Regions from separate parts of the Ureibacillus sp. FSL K6-0165 genome, predicted to be linked through region 1. Evidence: riboswitches for the same ligand, from Rfam matches in the RefSeq annotation. Region 1 holds a riboswitch; each other region holds the start of a gene.
What was found. A riboswitch is a leader RNA that binds a small molecule or an ion and turns the genes downstream of it on or off. The one in region 1 is predicted to bind thiamine pyrophosphate.
Positions count from the first base shown of each region.

Region 1 (5,892 bases):
ATCAATTTTACTATTACATTCAACTACTTTTTATAACCTAGAATCAGGTCTTTCTGAAAATTCAGTAATGGTTCATTATATCCGAATACTTCTATGTTATGCTACACCGACATTTATTTTACTTTCCATCATCATACTTGCAGCAAAATATAAAGATGGAATCCCACAATCGTTTTGGTCAAAACGGCTTCAATTCATTTTACTTCCATATATATTTTGGGCTTTTATTGATGCCCTTGTCATTGAATATAACTACCAAAATGGTCTAATTTGGCAAACCTTTTATAACAATATCGTTCTAGGTGAATTTGTAGGTTGGTTTGTTTTAGTTATTCTTCAATTGTATCTATTGTTTTGGCTAATGATTAAATTTCAATGGCCATCTTTTGTCGTGTTACCTTTATGTGTATTGTTGTATTTTCTGCAGCATCGAATTTTTGATTTACCATATCCATTCTTTCAAGAAAATATGAAGTATGAAAAATTGTATGGAACAGCTTGGTTCGTTTATTTTGTAATCGCATTCATAATCGGTGCAAATTATGAAAAAATTCAGCCACTATTGAAAAAATATCGCATTTTCACTGTAATTTTCACGGCACTATCAGCTCTTTATATTTGGTATGGCTATAAATTCGGAATGGTTGAAATACATTCTAGAAGGATGGATTTGATTCCTTTTGTCGTTGGAATAACAAGCATGATCTTAGCCTATGGACAACTGATTCCATCTTTTAAAATTATTCGAATCATTAGCAAATATGCATTTATGATTTATTTAATTCATTGGAACATATTATCATTAACCGCAAAGTACTTTGTATCATTTTTCAACAATGGTTATCTAGCAATTTTAGCAATGATGATATCAACGCTAATCGTTGCCATTACCATTTCAAAATGCATTTCGTATTTACCTTTTGGGAAATGGATTGTAGGTAAAATTAGATAAACGTATAAAAATTTATCCATAAAAAAGCGAATTAGGAAAACAATATTGTCTCCCAATTCGCTTTTTATTTTAATTCACAATTGAATCAATTTCATAAATCATAGTTTTTCTGAAGTATAGAGTACCCCTATACTAAAAACTTCGTTTTTTTTTTTTAATTATGCAACTTGGTTTTGTTGCTGTAATAAAGCATTGATTCGATCAACTGCTAGTTTGCAGGTATTATAAATTAACGTCACCAGATTGAAATGCATTTTTGCTTTCTTTCCTGTACGATGACGGACATTGTTTAATTGAAAGTATTCCTTTAAATAAGCGTTAACGCGTTCGACTGCTGTACGTTCTTGATAAAGCTGTTTCCATCGTTCTGTCCCACGTGCTGGATAGGTAAATTTACGGATATCTATATCACATTTGATTTTGAAAACTTTTTGGCAAAGGGTGTCTTCTCGTAATGGGCAAGTTGCACATTCCTTTGGACGTGTGAATTTTAATGTATTGTACTTAGCGTCAAAGCTGTCATATTGGTAACTATGTTCACGCACACAGGTTGGACGAAAATGTTCATCGAATCCTATATATTCTCCTTCTCGGCGAACGTTGTAAGGAATCACGACTCGCATGGACTGTGATACGGCTTGACGGTAAATAGGTTCAACATCATAACCAGCATCAAATATAGCTATTGTAAATTGACCGTTTCCTAAGTGATGAAGTTTTTTCAATAATGGAATCGCAGCTTTACAATCACTTAAATTACCTGAGGACATCAAACGAGTGATGATATATTGACTTTTCGTCGAAACAGCTAAATGTGCTTTATAACCAAACCAGAATGTATTTTTTCCTTTACTATTCTTTTTCACACCCCATTTTGGCTCAATCGGTACATCCTTCCAAAGGGTTTCTAATGGGATATCCAGCTGTTCTTTCAGTTCTTTTTCATAGGTTGATTGATTTCCTTTTTTCTCTACTTGTTCGGCTAACCAAACAGCTCGTTCAGCTTTAGTTTTACGACCACGTTTTTTAGGAGTTTTAGGTGCTTTCTTTTCTGATGGTGTGAAAGCATCACGAGCTTCAAAGTGACTCGCATCGATGGCGACATGTTCATCATTTAGAAAGCCTTCCAACATCGCTGTTTTGATGAGTGTATCGTTCATTTTATCTAGCACATCTGATTCACTAATGACTTGAATCATGCGTGAATAAGAGCTTTCAGATGGTACGACATCAGACACAAGGAATCCACAGTCGAAACGAAATAAAGGATCATGGACCAAACGTTTGACTAAATCCTTCATTGTTGGAATTCGTTCGACAATACGAATAATCAGCGATTGAATCATTGCACCATAATTCAATTCACGTGGTGCACCTTTCAATGTCTTTTTAGAAAACAATTGAAAAATAGGTTGAATGTCAATCACACTAAAAATGGCATCATAACGATGGGAACTTTCCATTTCTAATAATTGATGGATGTCAAAAAGAGAAATTTGTTTTACAATAGTCATAGGGTACTCACCTCTTTCGTATGGTTTGTTTGGTTACTTACCATTATAACGAAATTTGGGGAGGTACCCATTTTTTATTGTCTTGAATCCCTTGAAAATCAAGGGGTGAGAATTATGAAATTAACTCAATTGTAATCAATTTTCTTTTTTTATCAATCTTGGGCTTGCAGTAAAGATGAGCACCGCTGCAACTGCAGTTAAAATAATAGCCGGAACCATATATGAACCATTATACCCGATAGAATAAATCCAGGCATTTTGATCGCCTGCATATTCTTTGAAGAAAATAGCTCCTGCAAGTGTATGACAAATAAAGCGCAACAAACCGCCAATAATTGTTCCGATGATAACAAATAATGCAATTTTATTTTTACGATTTCCTGATACTCCATCTAACACTTGTTTACGAACAATTGCCGCAAATCCTACGAAAGTAAATGCAAAAACATAATCAAGCAATGCTTGAGCCCAATGGACAATATAAGGATTAATTGTCATGTTCAATAATCCTACAATCAATCCAGTCATAAGTCCTGCAGATAGTCCCCAACGAATAGCGATTAAAATAATAGGCAGCATAACTAAACTAACGGATCCACCCTGCGCCCAAATAGAAAATTTCAATTGGTCTAACACATAACCAATTGCAGCAAAAATCGCAATTTCAACCATCCATAATAATTTTTGGTTTCTCATTCAATTATCTCCTTTCTCTTCGTTTATAGAACTTGAGAGAAGGATAGAAAACTACAAAATAAAAAAACGTCCGGACAGAGCCGAGACGTCTTTGTTTCGGTTTCTATCCACATCCCTACGCAAGTACTAACTTACAGGTTCTAAGGGTTAGTGCATCCGGCACACTCTCAGCTGACTTCATCAGCACCCCTTGTGGTACAAATCTTATATTCTATTGGGAACAATGTCATTTTATCAAATTATATGAAGATTGCAACCTCATTATTTACTTTAATATAATGGATGTTTTACTATAGCCCTCTTTTAATTTTTCTACTTGTAATATAGCAGGCATTGCCGATTTTAATTCCTCCACATGAGAAATAACCCCTATCATTCGGCCGGATTTTTGTAGTTCAATGAGCGTATCAATTGCTTTCATCAACGATTCTTCATCAAGGGAGCCAAAACCTTCATCAATAAACATTGTTTCGATTTGAACATTTCCTTGGAAGCTTTGAATCACATCCGCCATTCCTAGTGCTAAACTTAACGAAGCATTAAATTTCTCTCCGCCAGATAAAGTTTTTACATCTCTTGCTTGTCCAGTGTATGCATCATATACATCTAATCCTAATCCACTTTGCCTACCGTAGGACTCCAATCGGTCAGAAACTTGTAAATAATATTGACCGTTCGATAAATTTTTCAAACGAAGATTGCTTGCTTCTGTAATGAGCTCTAAATACCCCATTTGTACATAGCGTTCAAAGGAAATTTTTTTGCTGTTGTGTCCACGAAGTAAATTATATAATTCTATGATTTGATTCGATTTTTCTTCCATTTGAAATATATTATTGGCAAGTCTTTCAAGCTTCTCTGCAAAGTCGATGCAATGTTTTTCACAAGCTTTCGAGTAGTTTAATTCATCTAATGCTTTTTCATAATTAAACTGCAACGCTTCCAATTCTTTTTCAGCTTCTGTTAAATCGACCTTTTCTTTATCTTTTAATTTTTCTGCTTCCTCTTTCACTTGCACTTGTAAAAAATGAAGCTCCTTTGAATAATTATCATATTGCATTTGTAAAGCTTCAATTTCCTGTTCTGGACGTCTAGCAAGTAGAAAATCTTCCGTCGATGTAAACCTTGCTAGTAGAAGAGCTGAATGGAAATTTTCCTTTGATTGTTGACATTTTACTTGAATATGTTTCACTTGTTCAGTTATTTGTTTAAATGCCTCTTCATTCATTACAACTTGTTTGTTAGCTTCCTGATACTGCTTTTGGGCTGTTTCCCAAGATTGTTTTAATTGTTGCTTATTGCTGATTGCTTGTTGAAGTGCAACTTGTAATTGGGAAAGGTCTTTAATCTCTTCTGGTATTAATTTTTTTTGTTGCTCTAAAATCGTACTATTCTGCGTGTATTGTTCATGTTTTTCATGATACTGACGTTCGATTTCCTTACGAAAATGAACTAATTGTGCATTTTCATCTTGCAGAATTTTTATTTGTTTTTTATTTAATGTAAGTACTTCTTTTTGACGTTCTTTTTCTTTTATAGCAATATTTATATCTTGTAATTGATGAACATATTTTTGATATTCTTTTAATGGCGCATGATATTGCATTAATTTTTGTTCTATTTCTTGTAATTGATGTCGTTTCGATTCTAATTTCCCTTGAACAGCAAATTTCTTTTGCTGAGCTTCATCTAATGTTGCTTTCAGTTTTTTCAATTCCGTTTGATTAACGGTTTCAGTTGATGCTGTATGTTCGATTCGGTGTACCGTACTACCGCAAACAGGGCAAGGCATTCCAGGCAGGAGACTCTTCGCAAGAATGGCCGCTTGATTATTCAACCATTTTTCCTCTTCCTGAGCATATATATTTTGAACTTCTTCATAGGTAGATGTCGCTTTAAGCCATTCGTTTTCTAGTTTATGGACTTCAGCGTTTACCTCAAAGTATTTTGTGTAGGTATCTACAATTTCTCTTAATAGTCGTTGCTGTTCTAATAGTTCATTCAATGATTCTGTGTCTTCTTCCAGCTTTTCAATCATCTCGCTCAACTGTTGAATAGCCCATTCCTTTTCTTCGATCTGTTTTACTATGTTTTGTAGGCGAGTTTGCAATTGATTTTTTTCATTCAACAGTTTGTCCACGAGCTTTATTTGTTCGTTCATTTGCTCATAAATAGGGACAAGTTTTTCTAATTCATTTACTCGTTCATTCGCTTGTTCCCGTTCTTCCTCTTTCATTGCTTCCATCTTGAACATTTCTTCTGCTTTAGCAAATGTCCATTTTGCTGCTTCTAACTGTTTTGTAACGAGTTCCATTCTCTTTTCGATGGATTGTTTTTCCTTATCCAGTTCCATCAGATAAGAATAGAGTGGGAAAATTCGGCTTGCACGATTTGCTGCATCGATTGTTTGTTTTATTTGTTCATAATGGTCTTTTTGAGATTGTAAAAAGGATAGCTTTTCTTTTTTCCTTTCATATTCATCAATTTGATCATTTAACTTTTTATTCGCAACATAAACTTCATATGCCTCTTGATGTTTTTTGAAAGCTTCTCGATACATTCGTTCATCATCTTTAATTTTTTTCTGATAATATTGCTGTTCTTCTGCCAATCCTTCTAGAATCTGATAAATATTGGAATGTTGACTAAGCATTGTAAACAACAATGATTCTCGTTTTGGTAATGTTCCTTCAATTTGATTAATATAGCTATTTTTTAATGCCTTTGCTT
Region 1 is NZ_JBBOQS010000001.1:1,204,522-1,210,413, reverse strand. Features, by position in the region: gene NST00_RS05925 (acyltransferase family protein) at 1-952, shown strand, start outside; gene NST00_RS05920 (transposase) at 1,111-2,466, opposite strand; gene thiT (energy-coupled thiamine transporter ThiT) at 2,602-3,162, opposite strand; TPP riboswitch at 3,258-3,363, opposite strand; gene NST00_RS05910 (AAA family ATPase) at 3,428-5,892, opposite strand, start outside.

Region 2 (5,892 bases), 920 kb from region 1:
TTTAAATCCTTCAAAGAGATGCATAAACTTCGGCACAAGATATTTTCCAACAAAGTAAATGACAATAAAGAAGATAATTTGTTGAGCAATTACCCATGCGATATTTGTATCCGAGCCCACAAAAAATCCAATTGCAACAGCAATGAGAATTACTACAATTACATCATCGAGAACCGCTGCTCCAAGTAATGTAGCTCCTTCTCTACTATTTAACCATCCAATTTCCCGCAATGTTTGAACGGAAATACTTACGCTCGTTGCTGCGAGTAATAATCCTAAAAAGACCCCTTCAGAAGTTGGAATTCCAAATATTGGTGCAGCTCCCCATCCCATTAAAATCGGCATAATGACCCCTAAAACTGCCACTAGAGTTGCTGCTTTGGCATTTTTATTTAAGCTTTCTAAGTCTGTTTCAAGTCCAGCAAGGAACATTAATAATAATACTCCGATTTCACTGAACACATGAATTAATTCCGTTTGTTCTATCCATCCAAGAACAGCCGGCCCAAGAACGATACCCGCAATGATTTTGCCTAATACGGATGGTTGTCCTAGGCGAATGCTGATTTGACCAGCTATTTTCGCAACGAGCAACACGAGTACAATTTGTAAAATAAATTCAAATACATCCACAATAGTTACCCCCTTGTTGTAATAATAGATGGATGCAAAAAAAAGACATGGTGGTAGCCTTGTTGACAGACTCCACCATGTTTTGCTCCATATTCAAATACGTTTACTATTATAAACGAATTATATTATTATGTAAATTCCTTTTTTTCAGTTTATTTTTAAATTTTGTTATTCTATTTTGAGAAAAGTTACGATAGAATTACTTATTGTTATGATGTTACTTTCCCTTAAATTGCTGGACTGTCTGACTGCGATTATTGCTATTGCATATAGCGGAAATGACTGCTACTCCGTCAGCTCCTGCTTCTAATACCATATGTGCATTGAATGGAGTAATCCCTCCAATTCCGACAATTGGGAAATTCGGATACATTTTCCTTGCGTCCTTTAAAAAATCAACCCCAGCTGGCTTTTTGGCATCAGGCTTCGATTTCGTCTCGAAAATTGGACCAATCCCTACATAATCTGCCCCTCCTTCGACAGCTTTCACCATTTCTTCTTTATTATGAACGGAAACACCAATTATTTTGTGTTGAAACTTTTCGCGAATTTCTTCTATCGGTGTATCATCTTGACCAACGTGAATGCCATCTGCGTCGATTTTTAATGCAAGATCCACATCATCATTCACAATAAAAGGAACTCCATATTGCTTACAAAGGGATCGACATGCTCTTGCAAATTGTTCTAATTCTTTTCCCATTAACGGTTCATTTCCTTTTTCCCTTAGTTGAAAAATCGTAATACCTGCTTTTAAAGCATCTTCTAGCACTGATAGCGGGGACTCATTATTACAATTTTCCGTACCCATTATGAAGTAAACAGCTAAATCCGTTCTATTCAACAATTTCCACCTCTACTTTAGCACCAAAACGGTGAGCAAAGTGATTTGTTGGGCCATGTCCACGTCCGATATTTAGTGGATTTTCAATTGCCATTTGAACAAATTTTTTCGCTTCGATAACGGACTCTTTTAACGAAAGCCCCTTACCTAAATTTGCTGTAATAGCTGCAGAAAAAGTACACCCTGTTCCATGGGTATGTTTCGTATCAATTCGTTTTGATTTTAATTGAAAGAAAGAGCCGTCTTGAAAAAAGACCGTATCAACAGCAGATGGACCTTCCAAATGTCCGCCTTTCATTACTACACAATTAACACCAAGTTGCAAAATCTTTGCTGCTGCTTGTTGAATGTCATCTGCTGTTTCAATTTTCATACCTGTGATTGTCTCAGCTTCTGGAATATTAGGCGTTAATACGGTTGCTATTGGCAATAATTCATTTTTCATCGCTTGTACGGCCTCTTCTTGCAATAACGCTTGCCCACCTTTTGCAATCATCACTGGATCAACGACTATTTGAATATTTTTATCTATTAAATTTTTTGCAATCGTTTTAATAATATCTGCAGAAAATAACATACCTGTTTTTAATGCTTTCACTTCAAAATCTTGTAAAACTGTATTCAATTGTTGTTCCACAAATTCAGACGTTGCAGGATAAATACCTTCTACGCCTAATGTATTTTGAGCAGTCAATGCGGTAATGACAGATGTACCAAAAACATTTAGCTCCTGAAATGTTTTTAAATCCGCTTGAATGCCAGCTCCCCCGCCGCTATCTGAACCAGCAATTGTCAAGACAATATTCACAGTTATTCACCTCTTGAAATTTGATGTAATCCATTTAATATTTCAACTTGGAAGGAACCAAGGTATTTTTCTTTCGAAGCATTTTCAGCGACTTTTTTATAGTCAGCTAATACATTTCGAATATTTTCAAGTTTTCCTCCATCCAACGTTAATGCTGCAGCACAAATAGCACTTAATAAACAACCTGTTCCTGTAACTTGAGTCATTAACTCATGGCCACCACTAACTGGATAGTGTTCTATACCGTCAGTCACGAAATCTTCTTTTCCAGATACAGCGACAATTGCACCATACTTTTGAGCAGTTTCCTTAGCAACAAGGGTAATATCCATTTCTCCTTCTCCACTATCAACTCCTTTTGCTTGCCAATTAATTCCCGCAATTGCTGCTAATTCTCCAGCATTACATCGGATTAAATCAAATTTAATCTCTTTTAATAAATTTTTTGTAATTTCTTTACGATATGTTGTAGCCCCCGCCCCGACAGGATCAAGCACGACAGGAATGTTTAGTTCATTTGCTTTTTTGCCAGCTAATATCATTGCTTCTACTGAATTTTTATTTAATGTACCAATATTAATTAATAATCCGTTTGCAATAGCGACCATGTCTTCTACATCCAATGGCTCATCTGACATAACTGGTGAAGCTCCAATTGCAAGCAAACCATTTGCAGTAAAATTCGTTACAACGGTATTTGTAATACAATGAATTAATGGATTTTTTTTTCTTATTTTGATTAAGCTCATATATATCCTCCTATAATTGTAAAAATTTATGTAAAGAAAAAAGCTCCTTTGCACGGCGCAAAAGAGCTTTGAAAATAGAACACAATCTTTCATTGCTCCCTACGGCAGTGCTAACTGCATCAGGTTCTAAGGGTTAGGTGATATCACCTTCTCAGGCACTTGGCCACCCCTGCAATTATCATATGAAATAAAAAAACTCTCCAAGTTTGGAGAGCAACAATACACATAATCATAATAAAATTCATACGATAAGGTATTTTGCTCCCTACGGCAGTACTAGCTGCATCAGGTTCTAAGGGTTAGGTGATATCACCTTCTCAGGCACTTAGGCCACCCCTGCAAAATTTAATAATTTTTTTGTTGTTATGAAAATTATAACACATTTTCATTTTATTTTTTCAAATAATTTAATAGAATTTAAAAAGATTGCTAGATAAAACAGCTAAATCACTTAAATTCTAGATTGAATGTCACAAGTTTTTCTCGATTAATCTAACTCTATTTTTCCTTCAATTATGGTATTATTCAATGCTTGAGTTGCTAATCGATCGACTTCTTCATTCCCTTTTCGCGAAACTAATTTAAATTCAGATTTGATTCCTAGTTGATTTAATTTTTCATCAATTTTATTCGCCCAATTTGTTAATTCTTTTTCATAAATAGGCCATTCTCCACTCATTTGATTAATAACAACCTGTGAATCACCAATGAATCGAACAGTTTGATGATGAACGCCTATCATTTCTAACTCTAGAATACTTCCGTATAAAGCCGCATATTCCGCTTCATTATTAGATTTTAAGCCAAGTTGCATTAAATTTTTTCTAGTTCGATAAGATTTTCCGTTTTGTTCAAAATATATGGCAAATCCTAAACCGGCTTTTTGACTTTCTAAATCATAACCACCATCAAAATACACTGTCACATTGGATGGCTCAGTTTCGATTTCCTTTAAATATTTTTTTATTTCTTTAACAGACCATGTACTGTCATATTGATCAATAAAGGTCATATGTTTTACTTTTCCGGTTTTCTTTAATTCTTCTGCAATCAATAGGGCTTGAACTGGCGGCATTTCATCTGATCGAAAAGTTGTTTCCAATCCTTTATGATGATACGTCCATTCAATGGTTATTTTCATGAATATAACCTCCCTGTTCCTGTTTACTTCAACAATTCGATATGTGCACTAATGTAGGCTTTGGTTTTTAATTTTTTTTATGAAATGTAATCGAACATAACGAAACTTCAATCGCTTAATTCGATTATACATGATACGAAAAGATGAGCGGATGTTTGAATAATCTTCAATGAAATCGAGAATGACATGTTCAATCATAATGAAGAACCATAATGTAAGGAAAAGAACAAGGATTACACCATCAAATAATTTTGTGACTATCAAGTAATATGAATAGAAGAAGTATTTAATCGTTATAAAGATGAAGCTAACTGTGATGATAACTATTGGAATATATCGAAACAACAAAGTTTTTTTTGTGAAAACCATAAGGAGAAAACTTACAATACAACAAATCAAGACAAATATTACAGTTAACATATTAATAATCATTCAATTCACCTCACTATGCAACTGGATGAAGGAAATTACCACTTTTTTAGTTATTTTTTCCTTTAATAACAAAAATATTCAATAACGTGAGGCATTTTTAAAACAGTAATCATAAAACGATTTATGAGCTTAATTAACACAAAAAGGAGCGATACCGCCCCTTTTTCTTTAACCATTTAAAATTCTAAAAATCAAACCATAAAATATTCAACATATTTATAAAGTGCTTTTCAATGTCAATCGTTCACATGGTTTGAGGAAATATCTTTAGGATATTTAATTGATAGTTATTTTAAAAATTTTCCTGTCATTCGTTGGTTGTATAGGTCGATTCGTATGACCGAAAACAACTCTAAACATTGTAATTTGTTCAATTGAAAATTCGATTGGCTCTTCAAATACAATCCAGTCAACCCCTTCTTTACAAGGAGGTGTCGTCAAAGAACCGGAATAGTAATACCCTTCCCTTACTTCAGGAATTAATTGTAATAAATTGAATGAATCCATTTCTTTTTCATTCATATTTTCATCTTGTATAAACTTCCATATTTCTTTAATTGCTTCGTTTTCTTCTCCAGATTTTATAAATACCGCTATTACAGCATGGTCGCCTTTTTCATTTTCGTGTACGAGATGTAATTCCATATCATAGTTTTGATTTTCGATTTGATGTTCACTTGGTAAATGGAAATGGAAGGAATGAAATTTGTATTGTTCATTATCAACCGAAATAAAACTTGTATTCGATTTCGAATTTACTTTAAACTGATTTTTTTGTTTTATTAGTACAACAGGCTCCTTTTCATAATGTATGTTGATTCTTGGGGCATCTTTAAGAAGTACATTCTTGTATTCAATTTGTATAGGTGATTGCATTGTTCCTTTTTCACAAGCATGAACTTCTAATTCTTTTGAAATCTTTTTTTCTTCATCAGTATAAGAAACTTCTTTGAATGTATAGTCATTTTCTCCTGGTGATTGTTCAATAGTTGATTTTTGATAAGATAGATAACCAACTACACCAAGGCACAATGATAGCAAAAAAATCACAATATAATAGTTTAACTTCATCAATATTCCCCACCCATTTTTCCATTTTTTATTTAACTTAACCAAATAGATGATTGATTTATACTTCGGTCATGCTATATAGCACCATTCCCTTGTTTATAAACTTAATAGAGCTTGATTAAAAATACATACTTGCATGAGTGGGGAGCGGAGAGTCCAAGCCGCAAAAAAATAGTAGTACTTACCATAGCTTTGGTTAGTACTACGAAAATTA
Region 2 is NZ_JBBOQS010000001.1:2,123,949-2,129,840, forward strand. Features, by position in the region: gene NST00_RS10540 (cation:proton antiporter) at 1-633, opposite strand, end outside; gene thiE (thiamine phosphate synthase) at 851-1,477, opposite strand; gene thiD (bifunctional hydroxymethylpyrimidine kinase/phosphomethylpyrimidine kinase) at 1,470-2,285, opposite strand; gene thiM (hydroxyethylthiazole kinase) at 2,288-3,034, opposite strand; TPP riboswitch at 3,114-3,215, opposite strand; TPP riboswitch at 3,280-3,382, opposite strand; gene NST00_RS10560 (reverse transcriptase-like protein) at 3,522-4,175, opposite strand; gene NST00_RS10565 (carbonic anhydrase) at 4,884-5,678, opposite strand.
Region 2: linked by a shared signal. The riboswitch ahead of thiM (hydroxyethylthiazole kinase) and the one ahead of thiT (energy-coupled thiamine transporter ThiT) in region 1 are both predicted to bind thiamine pyrophosphate.

Region 3 (5,892 bases), 400 kb from region 1:
TTCATCTAATATCCCAACTTTCTTTATGCTTTAATTAGATTCATTCAAAAAAGTACCGTTTCTATAATCTTCACATACTTGTTGAATATCTTCTTATTCATAACGAATGGGCTCCTGCCAAAAACAAGTTCACCATGTCGTTCCCAAGGACCCGATTCGATAATCTTTTGTTGCAAGTTTTGTTTTAAATCCCTCCATTAAATTGTTTTGTTCAACGAAATCCATTATGCCAATGAAGTATGAAAGTGATAAGTAGGCACTTTAATGTGGTTTAGTTTCTTTGAAGATACTATTGGAGATGTAGCAAGGTTAAGACTATAAAATTTAATATTTACTTCCCTCTTTTCTCCGTTCTGGCTTGTATCAAATATTCTGTTAATGTTATTAAATTCTTCCATTTAATTAATAGAAAAGAAGTTGATACTTAACTGGCTTAAATATAATAAAAAAGGAGAATCCTTCTTTTACTTTTGTACATGATGAATGTAATGGATATCCTGAAAGTTTTTTAAAACCTAAAAAAATATAAACCCATGAAATTTTGCAATGTGCAAAACTTCATGGGCTATTTTTCTATTTAGGAGGATTTTGTCCCAGCTCCTCCTCAATTTCTATTCTAATATTCTCATCTTGTTATTCAGATTTTCCTAACTCGCCTTTTTTATTTTTTATTCTTCTTTTCATTACTTTTGCCATTTGTTTAGAGCTTAAATCGCCTTCGCATTCCAATTTTTCAATGATGTTCAGATAATCCTCTTCATTTCGGTTTTGACTTAATTTATAGGCAGCTTGCAATTCTTGAATTTTAATTTTTATTCCAACAATTCCTTTGATTTGTTTTTTTGTTTGAGCAGAAAGATTTTCCCATAATACAGGATTGTTACGATGCCCTTCATATTTTTTTAATAATAAAATAAGATCTTCTTCTAACTCAGTTTCGTTCATAATACTAGCTTTTCCATAAACATGGACAGCTTGATAATTCCAAGTTGGTACATTTTCATGGCTATACCAAGATGATGAGATATATGCGTGTGGACCTTGGTAAATTACAAGCACGTTTTCATTTTGTGATTCAAAGCTTTTCCATTGAGGGTTGTTGATAGCTAAATGTCCCGTTATATAATAATCATCCCCTTGCTTTCGCAACTCCAACGGTAAATGAGTAGCAATTGGTTTATTTTCAAATGTCGAAACAATCGTGCCGAAGGAGTTTTTCTGAATAAAATCAATAATTTCGTCTATATCCGTCACCCTAAAATATTTCGGTATGTACATGTTAATCAACCTTCCAATGTTTTGATCATAATCAAGTCAGTCTGTTCTTCATCGCCCATATGAAAACAGTGAGATCCTTTTTGAACAAATCCCATTTTCTTATAAAAACCAATTGCATTTTCGTTCTTTTCCCAAACCCCAAGCCAAATTTTCTTTTTATTCCATTCCTTTGCAACTTCAATCGCTTTATTTAGCAAGGATTTACCAAGTCCATGCTTCTGAAATTTCTCTCGAATATAAATTCTTTCAATTTCAAGGAATTCATCGCCCATTTTTTCCGTCTGAGCATCATCACTATTGACTTTTAAGTAACCCGCCAATTCATTTTGGTAATAGACAAAGAAAAATTGTGAATGAATATTGGATAGCTCTTTCTCTAATTGTTTTATATTAAATGCCTTTTCTAAATATACTTTCATATTTTCAGGTGAATTTTGATCTTTAAATGTGTAATAAAACGTTTCAATGCCCACTTCTTGTAATGTGTGCAAATCTTCAAGGGTACATGTTTTTATTTTGATTGTCATAGTGAACATCTCTCCTCATATCAATAATTTCGTTTGTTTCCCTTCTTAACGTATTCCCAATCTTTTTCAACATTTTTTCTTACCCGCTGCAAAAGATTGAATAATGTTTCCACTTCTACTTCAGATAATCCTTGTAAAGCTACAGCGTTAGAATGATCATGTTCTCTTATTAAAAACGGATAAACATTATTGCCTTTCTCGGTCGCATAGAGTTTCTTAATTTTTTTATTTTGTGGATCCTCTCGCTTTTCAACAAATCCGTTCATTTCTAGTTTTTTTATTGCGCGTGATGCAGTTGTCCGATCCACTTTGATCATTTCAGCCAACTTTTCTTGAATAATTCCTGGGTTCTCACATATTCGTACAAGGTACAAATACTGACCTTTTGTTAAGTCATATTCTTTAAACTCGATATTACTGATTGAATCTAGTGCTCGTGCTATCATCCCAATTTCACGAAGAACTTCTTTCATAATGAACTCCTTCATTTTTATTGCAAATGCAATATTTTTAATTCATTTTAATCAAACTTTGTTGCATTTGCAACAAAAAATAATTGAATATCTACATAATTTTAGGGTGATAATTCAAAAGAATTTGCAATCTTTCATAAGAATAAGTAGACTTTATATTGAAATTGAATATATTAACCGGGGGCTTGCGGAAGCAGGCTGAGAGTACGACTAATCCGTCGTTGACCGTTTGAACCTGATTTGGGTAATGCCAGCGCAGGGAGTGTAGTAAGTCGAATTATGCACTTTGCTTAGGCAGAGTGCATTTTATTTTGCGGAAAGGGTGAAAACCGATGACTCAGCAACGAGAAATCATAGAGGAACTTTCTCAATTTATCAAAAAGAATCAAGCTTCAGAAGAAGAGTTTAATAGCTTGGCTTTACATATTTTTAATTATCAATACAAACATAATCTCCCCTATCAAACATTTTGCCGCCAAAAAGGAAAGACACCGCGGCTTGTGAAAAATTGGCGAGACATTCCTTATGTGCCGATGAGTGCCTTTAAAGAGGTTCCATTGACATGTTCAGATCCAGAGGCAGCGGTTAGAGTCTTTATGACAAGCGGAACAACCCAAGGAAAACAAGGCAAACACTTTCATTCCACTCTCGAAATCAGAGAACTTTCCATGATTATCAACTTTAAAGAACGGTTTATGAAAGAAACAAATCGCATCCGCATGGGAATTTTGTTTCCAACTGAAGAGAAAATGCCGCACTCATCCTTAGCCCATTATTTAGCTCTTGTCATGAAAGAGTTTGGCACAGAGGACAGCTGCTATTTATTAAAAGAGAACGGCGTACATATTCAAAAAATCATCAGTGAGTTGGAACATGCCGAAAAAACAGGAGAACCATTTGCTTTGCTCGGAGCAAGTTTCAGTTTTGTTCATTTGTTTGAGGAATTGGAGCGTTTAGGAAAAACGTTTAATCTGCCGAAGGGAAGCAAAATTCTTGATACTGGTGGTTATAAAAATAAATCAAAGGAATTGGATTTAAATGAATTTTATCAGTTGCTTGAAAGATATTTCGGTGTAGATAGAAGCAATTGTATTAATATGTACGGCATAACAGAGCTAAGCACGCAATTTTATGATGATGGCAATGAGGTCGTTCCATCTATAAAAACTGGACCTAGTTGGATTCGTACGAGAGTCATCAATCCGTTAACAGGTGAAGAGGTTCCAGAAGGAGAACGTGGTGTTTTAGTTCATTATGATTTAGCGAACTTTAATTCCGTAATGGCGGTTGCTACTGAAGATGTAGGAATGGCGGTTGATGAAGGATTTTATCTGTTCGGTAGAGTTCAAGGTGCCGAGGCAAGGGGATGCTCGCTAGCGGTAGAAGAGTTTATTCAATTGGCGAAAGGAACAGCAAAATGAGAATAACAGCTGGATATATTCCAAATATCGCAGAAACGAAATTTGATAAGAAAATCCTGAAGTTTCAGGATTTAGAAGTGGAACTGCCTCTCCTTACATTAGAGCAAATGCAGAGGGTCATTGACACGGTGAAAAGAGAAAGTGCGGAAATCTTAAAATCACTGTCGGTATCAACAGTAGTGGACATCATCGGTTATGTAACGGAACAATTTTTGGACCGCAGTTCATCTTATCGACAGCAGGCGGAAAAGTTGCTTCCGATTGTCACCGGCTATGATGAGGAGGTAATTCGCCTTGGTCTTACATCTTTTTTAAAAACATTTCGCAAGCACGAACTCCAGCGTTTCCTAGTAGAAGATTTAGGAAATCCATTATTATTAGATCATTTTCAGCCGCGCGCAAAAGGTGGTTTTTCAAAAGCAATTGGACCAGAACTCATTACCCATGTATGGGCAGGGAATGTTCCAGCACTGCCTATTTGGAGTTTCGTATCTGGTCTGCTAGTAAAAGCAGGAAATATCGGAAAAGTTTCAAGTTCTGAACCTCTTTTTGCCGGCTGGTTTGCAAAAGCCTTAGCAGAGGCCGAGCCGAGTCTTGCCAATTGCTTTGCAGTTGTGTGGTGGAAAGGCGGCGATGAAAAGCGAGAGAAGATGATATTTGAAAAGTCGAATCTCGTTATCGGATACGGTAACAACGAAACGCTGCAAGCTTTAAAAAAACAAGTTCCCATTACTACTCGCTTTTTACCTTTTGGTCATAAAGTAAGCTTTGGCATCATTTCAAAATCTGCCTTAGATGCGCACAAAGCATGGCGAATTGCTCATCAAGCCGCACTTGATGTCATTCGTTACGATCAGCAAGGTTGTTACTCACCGCACTTATTTTATGTGCAAAAAGGCGGAAAAGTATCGCCAGTGGAATTTGCCCGCTTGATTGCGGGGGAGCTAGAAAACTTCGAAAAGCGTTATCCAAGGCGTAAGCTTTCCATGGAAGAATCAGTTGCCCTTGCTTCATGGCGGCAAAAGGAAGAAATGAGCACTTTTACAGAAACAGGAAAAGAAGTGCTTGGAACTTCCACACATCAATGGACGGTTGTTTTTGAAGAAGAGGAAAAAGTTTTTACGGCAAGCCCGTTGAATCGAGTTATTCGGGTTATTTCTTTTGAAAAATTAGAAGACATTCTGCCATACATCAAGCCATACCGCTCATTTCTTCAAACGATTGGTATGGCCGCAACCCCTAAAGAACTTTTCCACTGGGCAGAGTTGTTGGCTAACGTTGGCGTAACACGAATCACAGCACTAGGAAAAATGACTTCCCCTGAAGCAGGTTGGCATCATGATGGACGCTTCAATCTAATGGATTTAATTCAAATGGTAGACATCGAATCATCGGCAATAGTGGATAGTGAACAATTTGCTCCTTATGTTGATTAGGAGGTTTTTAATATGAGTTTTTTGGTAATGGAGGATGTAACGTACAGTTACGAACAAGGAAAAAATCAAATTTTACGTGGGATTAGCTGGGAAATCAATAAAGGAGAGTTTCATTGTCTGCTTGGAAAAAGTGGCTGCGGAAAAACGACCTTATTAAAGCTTGCTGCTGGCCTGCTTTCATCTGAGAATGGAAGCATTCGCCTGCAAGGAAAGGAAGTAATCAAACCTTTACCTAATTGTAGTTTTGTCTTTCAAACTCCAACTCTATTGGAATGGAAAACAGTTATTGAAAATGTGCTTCTCCCTATTAAATTGAAACGGAAAATCAGAAGTGAGGATATGGAGCAGGCAATGGAATACTTAGAGCTTGTTGGGTTAGCCTCTTATCGAGATTGTTACCCTTTACAGCTTTCCGGTGGACAACAAAGCCGGGTCGCTCTTGCAAGAGCCTTAATGCAAAAGCCTTCTTTATTATTTTTGGACGAGCCTTTTGCAGCATTAGATGCCATTACAAGAGAAGAACTGCAAGATGATCTTTTAAGAATGTGCTATATGCATAATATTACTGTGCTCTTTATTACCCATGATATTGCGGAAGCTGTATATTTATCCGATAGAGTTGCTGTCATGGCACATGGAGAAATTGTCTATCAAACCCCCATCATGCTTGAACGCCCACGTAGAATGGAAATGAGATATGAGCCTTATTTTAACGAACTATGTTTCACGTTACGTCAAGTGATGAATGGTGAACGCT
Region 3 is NZ_JBBOQS010000001.1:809,395-815,286, reverse strand. Features, by position in the region: gene NST00_RS04060 (MFS transporter) at 1-5, opposite strand, end outside; gene NST00_RS04055 (FMN-binding negative transcriptional regulator) at 634-1,278, opposite strand; gene NST00_RS04050 (GNAT family N-acetyltransferase) at 1,284-1,805, opposite strand; gene NST00_RS04045 (MarR family winged helix-turn-helix transcriptional regulator) at 1,826-2,278, opposite strand; TPP riboswitch at 2,446-2,557, shown strand; gene NST00_RS04040 (LuxE/PaaK family acyltransferase) at 2,611-3,699, shown strand; gene NST00_RS04035 (acyl-CoA reductase) at 3,696-5,135, shown strand; gene NST00_RS04030 (ABC transporter ATP-binding protein) at 5,148-5,892, shown strand, end outside.
Region 3: linked by a shared signal. The riboswitch ahead of NST00_RS04040 (LuxE/PaaK family acyltransferase) and the one ahead of thiT (energy-coupled thiamine transporter ThiT) in region 1 are both predicted to bind thiamine pyrophosphate.